DNA from 4 places in the Shewanella sp. MTB7 genome. Region 1 is predicted to be linked to each of the others. Evidence: predicted binding sites of a transcription regulator. Region 1 holds the regulator's gene; each other region holds the start of a gene.
What was found. The regulator LexA, encoded in region 1, represses DNA repair genes until DNA is damaged. The targets are predictions, from matches to a motif close to TACTGTATNNNNATACAGTA.

Region 2: a site for LexA is predicted at 1,646-1,665, ahead of dinG (ATP-dependent DNA helicase DinG). Genes of this name have one in related genera too.
Region 3: a site for LexA is predicted at 1,563-1,582, ahead of HWQ47_RS13675 (LexA family protein). Genes of this name have one in related genera too.
Region 4: a site for LexA is predicted at 1,988-2,007, ahead of HWQ47_RS10220 (DNA topoisomerase III). Genes of this name have one in related genera too.

Annotation. Positions count from the first base shown of each region.
Region 1 is NZ_CP085636.1:345,992-350,265, forward strand. Features, by position in the region: gene coxB (cytochrome c oxidase subunit II) at 1-311, opposite strand, end outside; gene HWQ47_RS01530 (cell division inhibitor SulA) at 745-1,257, opposite strand; gene lexA (transcriptional repressor LexA) at 1,254-1,862, opposite strand; gene plsB (glycerol-3-phosphate 1-O-acyltransferase PlsB) at 2,326-4,274, shown strand, end outside.
Region 2 is NZ_CP085636.1:3,973,398-3,977,671, forward strand. Features, by position in the region: gene HWQ47_RS17205 (beta-ketoacyl-ACP reductase) at 1-217, shown strand, start outside; gene HWQ47_RS17210 (acetyl-CoA C-acetyltransferase) at 303-1,529, shown strand; gene dinG (ATP-dependent DNA helicase DinG) at 1,688-3,760, shown strand; gene HWQ47_RS17220 (sulfite exporter TauE/SafE family protein) at 3,769-4,274, shown strand, end outside.
Region 3 is NZ_CP085636.1:3,201,707-3,205,980, forward strand. Features, by position in the region: gene HWQ47_RS13665 (Lon protease family protein) at 1-330, shown strand, start outside; gene HWQ47_RS13670 (manganese-dependent inorganic pyrophosphatase) at 499-1,419, opposite strand; gene HWQ47_RS13675 (LexA family protein) at 1,602-2,015, shown strand; gene HWQ47_RS28085 (Y-family DNA polymerase) at 2,117-2,863, shown strand; gene HWQ47_RS28090 (DUF4113 domain-containing protein) at 2,805-3,389, shown strand; gene HWQ47_RS13685 (cation transporter) at 3,390-3,764, opposite strand; gene HWQ47_RS13690 (efflux RND transporter periplasmic adaptor subunit) at 4,216-4,274, shown strand, end outside.
Region 4 is NZ_CP085636.1:2,399,620-2,403,893, forward strand. Features, by position in the region: gene HWQ47_RS10205 (response regulator) at 1-231, opposite strand, end outside; gene HWQ47_RS10210 (HD-GYP domain-containing protein) at 399-1,514, shown strand; gene HWQ47_RS10215 (hypothetical protein) at 1,600-1,866, opposite strand; gene HWQ47_RS10220 (DNA topoisomerase III) at 2,024-4,039, shown strand; partial or broken gene HWQ47_RS10225 (aromatic amino acid lyase) at 4,148-4,274, shown strand, end outside.

The sequences.
Region 1 (4,274 bases):
TTAGTAGCAGGGATAGCCATTAAAATGAGGATGATGAAAGGTATAATTGTCCACGCTATTTCGACTTTTGTACTTTCATGAAAATTGGAGGCAATCGCTCCCTTGGATTTTCTGTGGTTGATCATGGAGTAGATCATGACACCAAAAACCAGGAACCCGATGGCGCAGCAGATATATAGGATAATCATGTGGAGGTTATAAACCTGACCACTGATATCGGTGACCCCTTGAGTCATATTCAAGGGCATCTCTGATGCCAACATGGATGGCGTAAACAGCAACGCCAAAAAACAATACAACACTTTCTTCACTAGACTTCTCCTCTGTCAAAATATAAGACAAAGAAGAGTCACACAGTAAGTCTCTGCTCTATGCAAACTCTTCAAGTTCCCAACAAAGCAACGATGACTTCAAAGTACATTAGTGGTTTTACTTTTTTATTGTAAAAAGTAAGCAGTCTTGTTGTTTGCTGCCAGGATAACCACATTTGTACCAACTACTGGCTATATCTGATCCGATTTCATCTAGGCAAAACAATGCAGTTATATCACTGTGAATTGATTTACTTTGCAGACGACTAAATCGTTTGGATATAACAAATTATCGTTGTTATATCTCTAACCTACTTGGTGTTGAAATATTGATCAAGATCACTTTTTCTTTATTTTAAAAATAATTCGATACAAAAAAGCCCCAATAAGGGGCTTGAAGTCAGTTTATTAGCTTATTATTTATTGGCTGTATTTAGTGAACAGAGCCGAACAAACTTGGTTTTATAGTGGAATCGAGTACGTGGTTATGCGCTTCTATTTGCAAACCGGCATTAGCATCTTCAATCACAATACCTAAAGCTCTGGCACTTTTAGCAACAATTTGCAGGCGGCGACTATCACGTGCATCTAAAGATTGAGTCCAACACAGTACTGCACTTGATGTGCCGCTTGTTAGTGCTTTTTCCATCGCCCAGAGTGTTTCGACTTCATCTTTGGCATGGACGAGTAGGACTCGGTTCATCCTAACTCCTGCTTCTGCTAACACCTGTTTGTAACCAATATTTGGTGGGCTGATTAACACGATCCACTGTCCTTGGAGACTTAATGTGGCAAGTTGAGCACTTACCTGTCGTAACTCATCGCGTCCATGGGTGTGGGTTGCCACCGTCGAAATAGTGCTTGATCGTAACTGATTCGAATACTGATTTTCGTGATCTAACCATAGTCCAGGGTGTCTAGGACCGTTACCGATTAATCTATTCATTGCCAACCTCCGTTGCGGATAACACCGACTGCCAATCCTTCGATATTTAGGCTTTGGTTAGTGAGATCAACGACTATCGGTTTATAATCTTCATTTTCAGCGTGAAGATAAACAGTGTTGCCCTTTTTCTCGAAACGTTTAACGGTGACATCATCTTCAACTCGAGCAACAACGATTTGACCGTTTCTTGCCTGAGTAGATTTGTGAACGGCAAGAAGATCGCCTTCTAGGATACCGATGTTTTTCATGCTATCACCACGTACCCTAAGTAGAAAGTCAGCACTGGGGTGGAACATGTTTGGATCAACTTGGTAGTGCTGCTCTACATGCTCTTGGGCTAAAATAGGCTCACCAGCGGCGACTTGCCCTATCAAAGGTAGACCGGGTTCTTCTACCTGAGTTAACCTGATACCACGAGATGTGCCAGGAATAATCTCAATACAGCCTTTCTTAGCTAAGGCCTTTAGATGTTCCTCTGCGGCGTTGGCGCTTTTAAAACCCAAACGTTTGGCAATCTCTGCACGGGTAGGAGGCATACCTGTCTCGGCAATATTGCACTTAATTAGTTCAAGAATTTCAGCTTGTCGTGGTGTCAATGGTCTCATGGGTGATCCTGTCTTTCTATACAGTAACTGTCAGTATATACAGTATCTTGTGCAGTGCAAGTATTAACCACATTTTATCTATTTTTCTCTTTCTTTTTACTCTTTATTTAGGCTGATGCAACAACGAAGTGGGCTTGCGCAAAGCTTTCGTTGATGGGTTACTATTGTAATCTAGAGTGCACTTTATTCTGCGTTATTGATTTTGCCAAGGGAACAACCATTACCAACAATCAATATCTTGCCTAAAGCACATTAAGTTCTCACTGAATCCTGCATTTCTAAGTAGCTTGGGTATATTCAGGGACTGCTGTATGAAAGCCGTGAAGTCATCAATCATCAATATGGAACTCATATATACATAACTTCAGTTGGCACTCAGATATAGGGCTAGCTAATTTTGGTGGAATTATTCAATATCTGGTACTCTATGCAGTTATTAAATAAAACACATTGCATAAGAATAATGTCCAAACAAGACTCTCTTTGGTTTAAATCACTACGCTGGCTTCAGAAAAAGTTGGTGCACACTATTGTCGTGCCTCATGAACCTTTTAAAGATCTTAATTTAGATCCTGAAAAGCCCTTGGTTTACGTTATGAAAACTGAATCTCTAAGTGATATCGCTGCGCTCAGTGAGATCACCGGTGAGTTAGGTTTGCCTAGTCCTTATGATCCGCTTGTGGTTGAGGGGGAATCGACTCCAAGAGTCGTTTGCTTAGAAGGGGCTAAGCCTCTAATGGGTAAAAGGAAGAGTAACGAATTCTTTATGAGCAGTTTTATGGGTCTATTAAAGGCGCATAAAAATAGCCCAGATCTGGATATACAACTCGTACCAGTGAGTCTTTATTGGGGAAGAACGCCGGGTAAAGAAGATGACACCATGAAAGCCGCGGTGCTTGAACGTGAAAATCCAACCTGGTTGCGTAAATGCTTGATGATCTTATTTTTAGGTCGACATAACTTTGTACAGTTTTCTAACTCTGTGTCGATCCGTTATATGGCCGATGAACATGGCACAGACAAACGTATTGCTCAAAAACTTGCGCGGGTAGCACGAGTGCATTTTAGTCGTCAGCGTAAAGTGATGACAGGCCCGGTTTTACCTAAGAGGCAAGCACTTTTTCATGCCTTGATTAACTCTGACACCTTAAAGAAAGCGATCCAAGAGGAAGCTGCCAGCAAGAAGATCTCCGAAGTTGAAGCTAGATCAAAAGCGATGGAGTATCTTGATGAAATAGCGGCGGACTATTCAGACAGTCTAGTGCGTATTGCAGAACGTTTTCTAACCTGGTTATGGAATAAGCTGTATAAAGGGATCAATATCAAAGGTGCTGAGCAGATCAGGCAGTTGCACCATGATGGTCATGAAATCATCTATGTTCCTTGTCACCGTAGCCATATGGATTACCTGCTGCTCTCTTATATTCTCTATTATCAAGGTATGGTGCCGCCGCACATCGCTGCCGGTATTAACCTAAATTTCTGGCCTGCAGGTCCTATGTTCCGTCGAGGTGGTGCATTCTTCATTCGTCGTAGTTTTAGGGGGAACAAGTTGTATACCGCTGTTTTCCGTGAATATTTGGATCAACTATTTACAAAAGGCTATTCGGTTGAGTACTTCACCGAAGGTGGTCGTTCTCGCACTGGACGCCTACTTGCTCCTAAGACCGGGATGATCGCTATGACACTGAATAGTGTGCTGCGCGGTATGGAACGCCCTGTAACACTTGTGCCAGTCTATCTTGGTTATGATCATGTGATGGAAGTGGCAACCTACCATAAAGAGTTAAGTGGTAAGAAGAAAAAGAAAGAGTCTGTTTGGCAGCTTGTTGGGGCTTTACGCAAGCTGGGTAATTTTGGCCAAGGCTATGTCAACTTTGGCAAACCGATCACATTACATAACTTTCTCAATGAACAGGTTCCTGGTTGGCGTGAAGAGATCGCTAACGATCCTGAGCAGAGACCAACTTGGTTGACACCAGTGGTGAACACGCTTGCGAATCAAGTGATGACCAATATTAACGATGCAGCAGCAGTGAGTTCAGTGACCCTGACCAGCTTAGTTTTGTTAGCCTCTGAGCAGAATGCTTTAGAAAGAACTCAGCTTGAAAAGCAACTGGATCTGTATCTTAAATTGCTAAAAGACCTACCATACACTTCATATACTTCAGTTGTTGAAGGTGATGGTAAGCAGCTAGTTACACAGGGTTTGGAGCTTAAGAAGTTTCAGCTGGAGAGCGATCCATTAGGTGATATTATCTCAATCGATGAGAGTATCTCGATCGCGATGACCTATTACCGTAATAATATTATTCACCTTATGATCACTCCTTCACTTGTTGCTAGCTGTTTGACTCAACATGAACGGATAACCAGAGCTGAAATTATCGATATTATTGCTGATTTCTACCC
Region 2 (4,274 bases), 2.7 Mb from region 1:
ACAAGTACGCGCAAACTGTGTGGCTCCTGGATTTATCGAAACACCTATGACCATTGAGCTGCCAGAAAAAGTACTCAATTTTATGAAAAGTAAAACACCACTTGGACGTATGGGCAAGCCTGAAGATATTGCAAATGGTGTACTTTTCCTTGCGAGTGACAGTGCCAGTTTCATCACTGGTCAGACACTAAAAATTGATGGAGGTCTTGTAATATAACTGAATAACATTCAATAACGTGTTGCTCGAGCATCGATTATTAAGCGTTACTCTAGTGTCAAAATAACTCAGTTTAGGAAAAAGTATGAAAAAAGTATTTATTGTAGGTGCTAAGCGAACGGCGCTTGGTAGTTTTGGCGGAACACTTGCTTCAGTCCCTGCTCACCAACTTGGTGGGGAAGCCATTAAAGCAGCATTGGCACAGTCTCAAGTTTTACCAGAGTATCTTGATGAAGTGATTGTCGGTAACGTACTCAGTGCAGGTCAAGGAATGGGACCTGGTAGACAAGCGTCTCGCTATGCGGGAGTTCCTGATACAATTCCGGCTTATACCCTCAATATGATCTGCGGCAGCGGTATGAAAGTGGTTATCGAAGCTGCGACAAAGATTAAAGCTGGAGATGCTGATCTTATTGTTGCTGCGGGTATGGAGAACATGTCTAGTGCTCCCTATCTACTAAGTAGCAATAATCGCTTCGGTAGCAAGATGGGCAATCAAGAGCTTACCGACTCGATGATAAACGATGGTCTCACTGACGTCTTTAATCAGTATCACATGGGTGTTACTGCTGAAAATATCGCTAGCAAGTATGAGATCACTCGCGAGCAACAAGATGAATTTGCACTTCGCAGTCAGCAACGAGCATGTGCAGCAATTGAATCAGGCCGCTTCAAAGATGAGATAGTCCCAATTGAAGTGACACAGCGCAGAAAAACCTTCACCTTTGATACCGACGAATACCCAAGAGCAGATGCCACCATTGAGAGCTTAGCCAAGCTAAGACCCGCTTTCAAAAAAGAGGGCTCGGTGACAGCTGGCAATTCGTCAGGGATCAATGATGGTGGGGTAGCATTCGTTATTGCCTCAGAAGAAGCGGTTAAAAAATACAACTTGCAGCCACTGGCTGAAATTACTAGCTATGGTCAAGGTGGGTTAGATCCAGCCTTTATGGGACTCGGTCCAGTACCCGCGATAAAGCAGGCGCTATCACGCGCGGATATGAAACTTAATCAGATTGAGTTATTCGAACTAAACGAAGCCTTTGCAGCTCAAGCTATTGGAGTGATGCACGCTCTGAGTGAAGAGCATAACACTGAGCTATCTTGGTTTGATGATAAAACAAACCTCAATGGTGGAGCCATTGCACTTGGCCATCCTCTAGGCGCTTCTGGTGGTAGAGTATTGACAACCTTACTCTATGAACTTCAAAAGCAGGAGTTCACCTATGGACTGGCCTCTCTATGTATTGGCGGCGGCATGGGAACAGCAATCATTATTAAACGAGTCCTAAACAAGCTTGATAAATCATAATTTGCCCACACAAGTGCTATTAAAATGGAAAAAGGCTCAAGTTGAGCCTTTTTTATTATTTAGTATTTCATCACTATCGAACTTGATAAACACGATTACCTTTACCTCTACATATTAACTGTTATTATATACAGCATTATTTTCTTGCTTGTATATTCATGCTATCCGCAGACGTTAAAACACAGATCCGTTCAATATATAAAGATATTGCTGCAGCCTTACCAAACTTTCGTTCTAGACGTGAGCAAAACTATATCGTCGCCGAAATATCAAAAACACTGGCAGGCGAATACGACAAGCAAAGAAGAATCATCGTCGTAGAAGCTGGCACCGGAATTGGTAAGTCATTAGCCTATTTATTGGGCGCGATACCTTTAGCGCTTGCCAATAAGAAAAAGGTCTGCATAGCCACGGCAACGGTTGCGCTACAGGAACAGTTGCTGCACAAAGATCTGCCCTTTTTCCTTGCACAATCTGAGTTGAATTTTACTTTTGGTTTAGTCAAAGGTCGTCAAAGGTATGTCTGCCTTTCAAAGCTGCAGATGCTGATAGGCGCCGACGATGGCACCCAGATGGCGATGTGGCAAACAAAACCAGACACGAGTCAAATAGCACAATTACAAGCTTTGTTTAAGCAATACCATGAAGGTAAGTGGAACGGTGAACGTGACACCTTAACAGAACAACTCCCTGACCACATTTGGCAACAAATCGCCTGTGATAAGCACAGTTGTCATAAACAGCTCGCCAGTCATAGAAACTGTCCTTTCCATAAAGCCCGTGAAGATATCGACACCTGGGATGTGCTTATTGCCAACCACAGTTTGCTTTTTGCCGATCTTGAGTTGGGTGGAGGAGTGATACTGCCAGATCCTGAGGATCTCTATTATATCATCGATGAAGCCCATCACTTGCCCCAAGTCGCTAGGGACTTCTCCAGTGCTCAATCAACGTTGAGAGGGGCTATCGACTGGCTGGAAAAAATAGACAAGACCAGTAGCAAACTACAGTCTCAAATAAAGAGTAATCACATTATTGCGCCAGTACAGACGATGCATGATCACATCACTGATTTAACGGGTCAATTGAACCTTATCGCACACTACTGTGATACTCAAACTGCGCGATTCGATAATCCAGAAAACCGTTTCCGCTTTGAGCACGGCAAACTACCTGATGGGCTATTAAGCCAAGCTGAAAACCTCGCCACAACATCAAACAAAGCACTAAAACAGTTTAATAAGATGCAAACCTTATTGGCTGAAGCGATAAAAGATGGTGAAATTCCCAAGCACCAAGCTGAACAGCTTTTATCAGAAACAGGCTTTATGTTACAACGACTTGAAAACCTGCAAAAGCTGTGGAAGATGATGGCCAAGGTTGATAATGCTAAGGGTGCACCTATGGCCCGCTGGATAGAGTTACTCACAGGAAAACAACTAGATTACCTGTTCAATGCATCTCCTATTGAAGTTGGTTTTATGCTTGAAAAGCTGCTTTGGGAGAAAGCCGCTGGCGTCGTTTTGTGTAGCGCCACATTAAGATCGTTAAATAATTTTGATCACTTTACTCGACAAGTTGGCTTATCGGTAAACGATGGTAGTCGCTTTTTAGCGTTAGATTCTCCCTTCGATTTCGAACAAAATGCAACACTGTATCTGCCAAAAATGAAAACTGAACCAACTGATGATAAATATACTGAAGAGTTAGCTGAGCAGATCATTACCTTAGTCGATGGTGAACAAGCGACCTTAGTGCTATTTGCATCATATTGGCAGATGGAAAAAGTATTTGACCTCGTTGAAAATAAGATTAAAACAGGTCTGCAGATCCAAGGTACCGCTTCAAGACAAGATATACTCACTAAACATAAGCAGAGATGTGATAACAACGAACCAAGTATTATTTTTGGCACCGGCAGTTTCTCCGAGGGACTCGATCTCCCAGGAGATTACTTAACCAACTTGATTATTACTAAGCTTCCTTTTGCAGTACCAACCTCACCTGTTGAGCAAGCTCATGCAGAATATATAAAGATTAAAGGGGGTAACCCTTTTCTGCAACTGACAATTCCAGACGCATCACGTAAATTGATACAAAGCTGTGGTAGATTACTGCGTAAAGAGCAAGATTATGGCCGTATAACCATTTTAGATAGAAGACTTGTTAGTAAAAGATATGGGAAGTCATTACTCGATGCTCTCCCTCCTTTTCGCCGTGTGATAGAGTAGGAATACCTTTGGATCTACTGCTAGAGCCCACTACTTGGGCCATTCTTGCTGGCATAGGGTTAATTGCAGGATTTATTGATGCTGTTGCCGGTGGTGGTGGATTGCTCTCAATTCCGGCCTTACTCACATTAGGAATCTCTCCGCACTTAGCGTTAGGCACTAATAAGCTTGCCGCTTGTTTTGGCTCATCGATGGCCGCCTTAACCTACTATCAGCAAAATCTTTTCTCACCTAAGCTTTGGTACCACACTTTTATTGCCACATTTTTAGGCGCGATAACAGGGACATTTTTAGTCCATTACATAGACAAACAGTGGCTTGAAAAAGCACTACCCCTAATCATTATTGCCATTGCTCTCTATACCTTAGTCAAACCTAATGCGATGGGTTGTAAAGAGTATGCGCCTCTTAGAAAACCCGCAACCCGTTTGAAACAATGGTTACTGGCTTTCCCATTGGGCTTTTATGATGGCTTTGCAGGTCCTGGCACCGGCGCTTTCTGGACAATCACCAG
Region 3 (4,274 bases), 2.9 Mb from region 1:
GACGTATGTACCATCAAGGGACGTACATCGACTCAAGGTGTTATCATTCCTAAATCAAATGTACAGAACCTCATGCTTCGCAGCGACATTGTCGACGCGGTAAAGAAAGGTCAGTTCAACATTTGGGCTATCGAACATGTTACCCAAGCCATTGAAATATTAACGGGGTTCAGTGCCGGACTTAACTCTAGTATGAATCCGAATATTAATGGCGAAATGAACATCGCTCAGGTAGATCACCCAAGTGATTCAATCTTTGGTATGGCGCAATCTCGTTTAAATCTGTTACGTTTAGACAAGCCTTCGCAACTTGAAGAGTGTAAGCATTAATAGAATTTCTTTGTATCTTTGTATCTTTGGTATGAACCTAACCCTCGTTTAAACCTGTTGCGTTTAGACAAGCCTTCACAACTTGAAGAGTGTAAGCATTGAAACAAAAAAGGCCGAAACAGTACTGTTTCGGCCTTCCTATTAACATTTAAGTTTTAGCGTTTAAATTTACGCTAGCGCATCTTGCAACTGAGGCACGATCTGCTTTTTACGGCTCAATACACCGTCAAGCCACACTCTGTCATTCTCACATACTACGCCATAAGCACGTTCAATTAGGTCTGCATCATCGGTGATGACCAATAGCTCCGAACCCTCTTTCATGATATCTGTGAGCAGTAAAATGACACTGTGGTGCCCGCCTTCGGCTTTTAATGCAATGATATCAGCTGCAAGTTCGGCTTTGATTTCATCAAATACAGACAGGTCGATCACTTCAAGTTGACCTATACCTATTTTATTGCCATTCATGTTGAAATCTTTAAAGTCACGCATAACAAGATCGCGAGCTGGTGTGCCTTCAACAGCAGACTTAACCTTGAACATGTCCATGCCAAGTTCTTTAAAGTCTTCGATACCTGCTATATCAGCCAAAGCTTCAACACACTTGATATCGGCAGTGGTACAAGTTGGAGATTTGAAGATCACTGTGTCACTTAAGATCGCACACATCATAATGCCAGCGATATCTTTAGGGATGGCCACATTGTGAAAGTCATACATCATTTTGATAATGGTATTACTACAGCCAACAGGGCGGATCCAACACTCAAGTGGCGTCGATGTGGTCAAGTCACCCAATTTATGGTGATCAACAATACCGACTATCGTTGCTTCGGCAATATCATCCGGTGCTTGAGTTAACTCAGAGTGATCGACAATAAACACCTCTTCACCGGCATAGCTTGTTTTAAACTCTGGCGCTTCGAAGCCAAATTTTCCTAAAATAAACGCTGTTTCAGGCGATAGTTCACCTAAACGAGCCGCAGTCGATGCCTCACCGATCTGATTTCTCAGGTAAGCAAGTGCAATTGCACCACAAATTGAATCTGAATCTGGGATCTTATGGCCCACAACATAAACTGACATTGATAACTCTCCTATTATTCCCCTTATTCTACCAAATTCATTTGATTTGAAAAACGATTAACTAAACTAAGTCATCACTTGGGACTCTATTTGACCTAGATAATTGAAAAAGATTGCCAGTATAAAGATTACTGCTACACTACAACTGTATACTTATACAGTAACTGATAGAAATACTACTCATGAAATTGATCTCTATCTCAGCCTGCGCCGGGCTCACCGGCTTCGAAAGTCCTGCAGCGGACTATAAGCAACTCGGTTTAAGTTTAGACGAACTGCTAATAGAACATCCAAGTGCAACCTTTATTGCCCAAGCTAGTGGCAGTTCGATGCAAAACGTAGGGATTTTTGATGGTGATATTTTGATTGTGGACAGGCATATCACTATGATGGATCAAGATGTCATTGTTGCAAATTATAACGGGTGTTTTGTCTGCAAAATTATTGATATCAAAAGAAGACTATTGCTATCAGCCAATGAAGACCATCAAGCAGTCACCATCCATGAGTACGATCAATTTACCATTGAAGGTGTTGTAGTTAGGTCTGTACGCTGTCACCGCCCAAGTCACTTACTAACAAAATGTAGGCGTTAAATGATGAGAATTCCCATTAAAAATATTGATGCTACATCACTTCCACCACTGGCTACTCCTTTTTATTTCTCTCTATTTCTCCGTTAAGCGAATATCTCACTATGTTTGCACTCGTTGATGCTAACGCCTTTTATTGCAGCGCAGAACAAGTATTTCGGCCAGAATGGAGAGGACGTCCCATTATTGTGCTCTCCAACAATGATGGCATGATTGTGTCGGCTAACCGTTTGGCCCTCGAATCAGGTATTCCTAAATTTGAACCCTATTTTAAGATAAAGACTCAATGTGAACAGTTAGGTATTATCGCCCTTAGTTCCAACTATGAATTATATGCCTCCCTCTCTGCCAGTATGATGGAGGTCATAGGCAGATTTGCTCCTGAGCAACATATTTACAGTATCGATGAGTCCTTCCTTTCATTTGAGCATTGTTATCCCGCTATTCCCTGTTTAATCAAGCATGGACATAAACTGAGACGTACCGTGTGGAAAGAGACTCGCTTGCCCGTCTGCGTAGGAATGGGATCCACACTCACATTAGCTAAGGTTGCCAACCATGCCGCTAAAAAACATCAGGGGTATCACGGCGTATGTGTGATCGATAATAGTAACCAAAGAAAAGAGATCTTACTTAAGATGATGCCAGTTGAGGTATGGGGTATTGGACGTCGTCTTGCTAAGCGACTAGATATTATGGGAATTAAAACAGCTTATGCATTGTCACAGATGAAATCTGCCATTGCTAGAAAAAAGTTTAATATTGAAGTAGAGCGAACAATTCGAGAGCTCAATGGTGAGAGCTGCAAAGGGTGGGAGCTGCAAAGGGTGGGATCAAGTCCGTGCCGATAAACAGCAGATCTTCTCAACCCGCAGTGTGGGTAATAGGATCACAGATCTAGACTCGCTACAGCAAGCCTTAAGTAAACACGTGGGGATTGCCACCAGCAAAGCAAGAGCCCAAGGAACGTTATGTTCAGTGCTGACTATTTTTGCCTCAAACTCCCCTTTCGATGCTCATCCAAGCGGATTTAAACACACTCAACGTTTCGCCTATCCCACCAATAACACGGGAGACATCACTCGAGTGGTTAATCGAGTTGCCGCAGAGAAATTTCGTCTAGGAGTGCATTATTACAAGATTGGAATTGGACTCATCGACTTAGTCAATGAGACACAGCGACAGCATGATCTATTTGAGCCTCACACAAACCCTGCCTTGATGAAAGTATACGATGCTGTAAATCAAAGATACGGCTCTGACTCCTTATTTATGGCCGCACAAGGGATCAGTCCTAAGTGGAGTATGAAGCGTCAATACCTGAGCCCTCAGTACACCACCTGCTGGAATGATCTGCCTAAAATTCAATGCAATTGACTAACGTTTTCGACTCCCCGGCAATGCCTTGGGCATAGCATTACAGCAATGGGGCTCATGCTCATCATTATCTTTAATGTTCTGGTCGACAAACTTGTAATACCCCTCTTTTATTTTAGTCCACAGACCATCAGACGTATCTGCGCCATGGGCTTGCAACAGAGTTTCTATCCCCTTTAAATCGCAATGGGTGGCATCATAAGCCATATTCAGTGTCGCCGTCAGTTCATCAAAAGAGACACTCTCAATACCTATTAAGGTGTCAATCTTTGTGATAATGGCTTCTTTATTCTCTTCTGTAACACCTTGCAACTTTAAATGTCTGTTGACTAAATTAATCTCTTTAACACCGGGCCTATGCTCTAAATCATTCATTTTTATCCTTAATCGTCGGCTATCACTCATGTTGTTTAGCTGCTATCAATTCAAATTGAACAGAAGCAAACGCTTGTCTCTACCTTCATAATGCCAGCAATCATTCACATAAAGAACACAAAGCCACACCCAAATAGGTGCGTATTGACACAGATCAATAACACGAGATATGGGTAAGTGAATCCATGACATTAACATATTCCTTTTAAACCCACTTTCTGCACTCATAAAATAAAAAATACCTATGTATCAAATAGTCACCTGTTAGTTTTCTGAATCTATTTTATGAAGTAAGCGACATATATTTTTACACAATGAGTGGGTAACATTCACTCAGATCATTTAACATAACTAAAAGGAAACTCTTTAGCCAAATAAAACTAAGACATTTATTGTACCTAATAAATTTACCATAATTATAAAATCCTAGATTCAACAAGAGGAAGTGTGTGTGGCTACCAAAAAACAAATAATTCTCCCTATTGCCGTATTACTTGTAGGGCTAGGTGG
Region 4 (4,274 bases), 2.1 Mb from region 1:
TTCATTGCCTGTTAGGGCGTAAAGTTTGGCAAATGCCGTTTGTTGATTGGTACTCATTCTTAGATCATGAAGTAGATCATTGGTGGTATTTAAACGGGTGAAATCTTCGATGAGATTCTCTCTGTTCTTCTGATTATAAAACGTCAGGACTATGCAGATGAATAGGCTGACAGTCATCAGTAAAAGTAAAGCTCTGGATGTATAACTGAGATGAACTTTCGTTAAAGGCATTAACCTAAACTCCTGTGTAACTTAGCGGGTGTCACTATTTTCTTGTTTAACGACTTTGCTTTGCTGTTAAGTAAAGAGTAAAAAAATGACACACTTTTTTTTCGGTACAATATTTATTTTAGACTTATAATTTAAATAGGCTTGTTTAATTGTCCAATGGAACCGAAATGACTTTAATAAGTAGCGAATTTTCTACTGAGATAAGTAAGCAAACAGTATTAATTGTTGACGATACCCCCGATAACCTGACGCTACTGCATGAGCTTTTAAAGGATGTGTATCATGTCAAAGCCGCTGTAAATGGTGCTATTGCCTTGAATATAATCAGTAAAGGTGGCATCGATATCATACTATTAGATGTGATGATGCCTGTTATGGATGGTTATGAAGTTTGTCGACGAGTTAAAGGAGACGCTGGCCTCAGCGACATCCCCATTATTTTTTTGACGGCAAAAACCAGTATTAATGATGAAACCATGGGCTTTGATCTGGGAGCTGCCGACTACCTGAGTAAACCCATTAGCCCGCCTTTACTATTGGCGCGTGTTAAAACTCATCTGCAGATAAAAGCATCCAAAGATTTCCTGAAAAATCAGAACGCTTTTCTTGAAATAGAAGTCGAGCGACGTACACAGGAAGTGGTTAATATTCAAAATGTAACCATCACAGCGATGGCTAATTTGGCAGAGACTAGGGATCCTGATACTGGTTTTCATATTAAACGAACACAAATATACATGAAGTTACTTGCGACCCAGCTCGGTACGAAGGAGAAGTATAGTGAGATAATGACTTCCACTTATATTGAACGGCTATTTACCTCTGCTCCTTTACACGATATCGGTAAAGTTGGGATCACAGACAATATTTTGTTGAAACCAGGTAAATTGACTCGAGAGGAGTTTGAGGTGATGAAAACTCATGCTTATCTAGGATTTAAGTCTCTAGAGACGGCAGAAAAGCATATGGAACAATCAGATACCTTTTTACATATCGCCAAGGACATCGCTCACCATCACCATGAGAAGTGGGATGGTTCTGGTTATCCAGATGGCTTAGTTGGAGAAGATATCCCTTTGAGTGCCCGTATGATGGCGATAGCCGATGTGTATGATGCCCTTATTAGTAAACGAGTTTATAAAGATGCCATGACTCATGAAACCGCTTTAGATATTATAAAAGAGGGTAGGGGAAATCATTTTGATCCTGAATTGATTGATGCTTTTTTAGAGGTTGAAGCTGATTTCTTTAATATAGCATCTAAATACAAAGATGATGATTAGAGCCATATCGTGAATCCACTCCTTTTTGAATCAGGTAAAAGCATATTCATTTATACCGATTGCATCGGGAATAAGCTTTATGCCATCAAGCCAAATTCACGCACCAGACTAACATCCAAATAGCAAATAGTAGGGTCATCGCCCCTCGGTTCAGTCTGTGGCCCATGCTTAATCCTATTAAAGTACTGATGCAAGTTAACGTGATCTGCAAAGTGAGCAGTAACATAAGCTCAAATATTTTATCCTCTATTATCAAAGGTAAAATAAGTAAGGCGATTGCCGTGACGAACAGAAAATGATAGAGCAGTAACTGGTCTAGGCTACTGCTTGACGTTGGTTTGATTGCTAACATGAGAGTCCTCAATTTATCTATTTCGATGACAGAGATAATACATTTAAATGAGAATGATTCTCAAATGAATTTACATTAAATGTTTCTGATTATTGCAGCTACTGCAAGTTTGCGCTAAAGTTACTGGTAATTTATACAGTGTTCGGTGTTTCATCTTATGATCCTCTATATCGCAGAAAAACCCTCCCTTGGTCGAGCCATTGCCGACGTTTTACCTAAACCTCATAAAAAAGGGGACGGGTATATTATTGCTGCTAATGGAGATTGTGTTTCCTGGTGTATTGGTCACCTTCTTGAACAAGCCGAACCAGACGCCTATGATCCTGAATTTAAATCTTGGAAGTTTGAACATCTGCCTATTATTCCGCAAAATTGGAAGATGAAAGCTAAGCCCAAAACCCGTTCACAACTCACAATATTAAAAGGGTTAGTCAAACAAGCATCACAGCTAGTTAATGCAGGGGATCCCGATCGTGAGGGACAGCTTTTGGTTGACGAGGTGATTGCACATTTTGGTGTGAAAGGAGATAAATTACATCAGACTCAACGCTTATTGATCAGTGACTTGAATCCACAGGCGGTGAAACGAGCCCTAGGTCAAATGCGCAGTAACCGAGAATTTATCCCCTTATCGACATCTGCTTTAGCTCGCTCAAGAGCTGATTGGCTCTATGGACTTAATATGACGCGAGCGTACACGATTCAAGGACGTAAAGTGGGTTATCAAGGGGTATTGTCTGTGGGTCGTGTGCAAACCCCGCTGCTTGGGTTAGTAGTTCGTCGAGATGAAGAGATAGCAAACTTTGTCTCTAAACCTTTCTATGAAGTATTGGCAAACCTTAGTACTGATAAAAGTGAGCACTTTAAGGCGAAGTGGCAACCAAGTGACGCATGTCAGGCCTATATGGATGAAGAGGGAAGAGTTGTATTTAAAGGGTTAGCACAGAACGTAGTGGGCCGGATCACTGAGCAAGTGGCTTGGGTGATTGGTCTTGAAAGTAAAGATAAGAAACAGAATCCGCCTCTGCCTTATAATTTATCGTCATTGCAGATTGATGGTGCTAAGCGTTTTAGTATGAGTGCAAAAGAGGTGCTTGATACCTGTCAGTCGCTCTATGAAAAGCATAAGCTGATCACTTATCCAAGATCCGATAGCCGTTATTTGCCAGCAGAGCAGTTCGCCATGGCGCCTTCTGTCGTTAAGGCAGTATTAAATGGAGCTAGTGAGCTAGTTATTGGACCCGATCAGCCCGATTTAAAGATGAAGTCTAAGGCGTGGAACGATAAGAAAGTTGATGCTCATCACGCTATTATCCCAACAGAAAAAACGGCGAATTTGGCAGGGTTAAGTCAGAGGGAGAGACAGATTTACTTGCAGATCGCCCGCCAATATCTTAGCCAGTTTTATGCCCCTTATCTCTATCATGAAACTCAGGTTGAAATTGAGATCGCTGGTGGCAAGTTCAAAACTAAAGCGAAACAGGAAAAAGCATTAGGGTGGAAACAGCTTTTCTCTCGACAGGAGTCACAGCAAGAAGCAAAATTAACGGCTTCCAATGATGGGAATGATGATTCAGAAACACTGCAACAGTTACCATTACTTGTGAAGGGCCAACAGTTGCATTCAGGTCAAGGTGAGTTAGTTGAGAAGCAAACTCAGGCTCCTAAGCACTTTAACGATGCAACACTGCTCAGTGCTATGACAGGAATTAACCGTTATGTTACGGATCCGGAGGTTAGGAAAATTTTAAGAGATACTGATGGCTTAGGAACTGAGGCGACAAGAGCGGGAATTATTGAACTCTTGTTTAAGCGAAATTATTTGGTTAGAACTGGCAAGTTGATTATTGCGACTGATGTAGGTAAGGGCTTAATCAATAGCCTCCCTTTGAGTGCCACAACTCCCGATATGACGGCGTTATGGGAGAGTAATCTAGATGCCATCAGTCGTAAAGAAGCCAAATATTTAAATTTCATGACTCCCTTACTCGAAACATTATCAGCATTGATTGTCCAAGCTGGTTCACAGTTACCCTCTGCTTTACAGGGAGTAACGGCACCTACTAACAGTTTTAAGAAAAAACGTTATACGAAATCATCAAGCGCTAAGTTGACAGGTGGGTCGACAAGAGCCAAGGCAAAGCCCGCCACTAAAAAGCCTGCAAGGGGTTAATTCAAGCTTCTGTGAACTCGTTTATTGTTAGCGGATGAAAAGGTTAGCAGAGTCCTAGTTTTTTCATCTTGCTTTTAAGTGTATTGGGATTGATGTCTAGCAGTTCTGCTTAAGGAAGCCACATCTGAAATCTTAGCCGATCTGGATGGTAGCTACTTATAGGCGCTTAATGGAGAGGAGCCATTTAGTTATCGAACAACGGCTTATACGATAGCGGCGGCTAAAGATGCCCTGA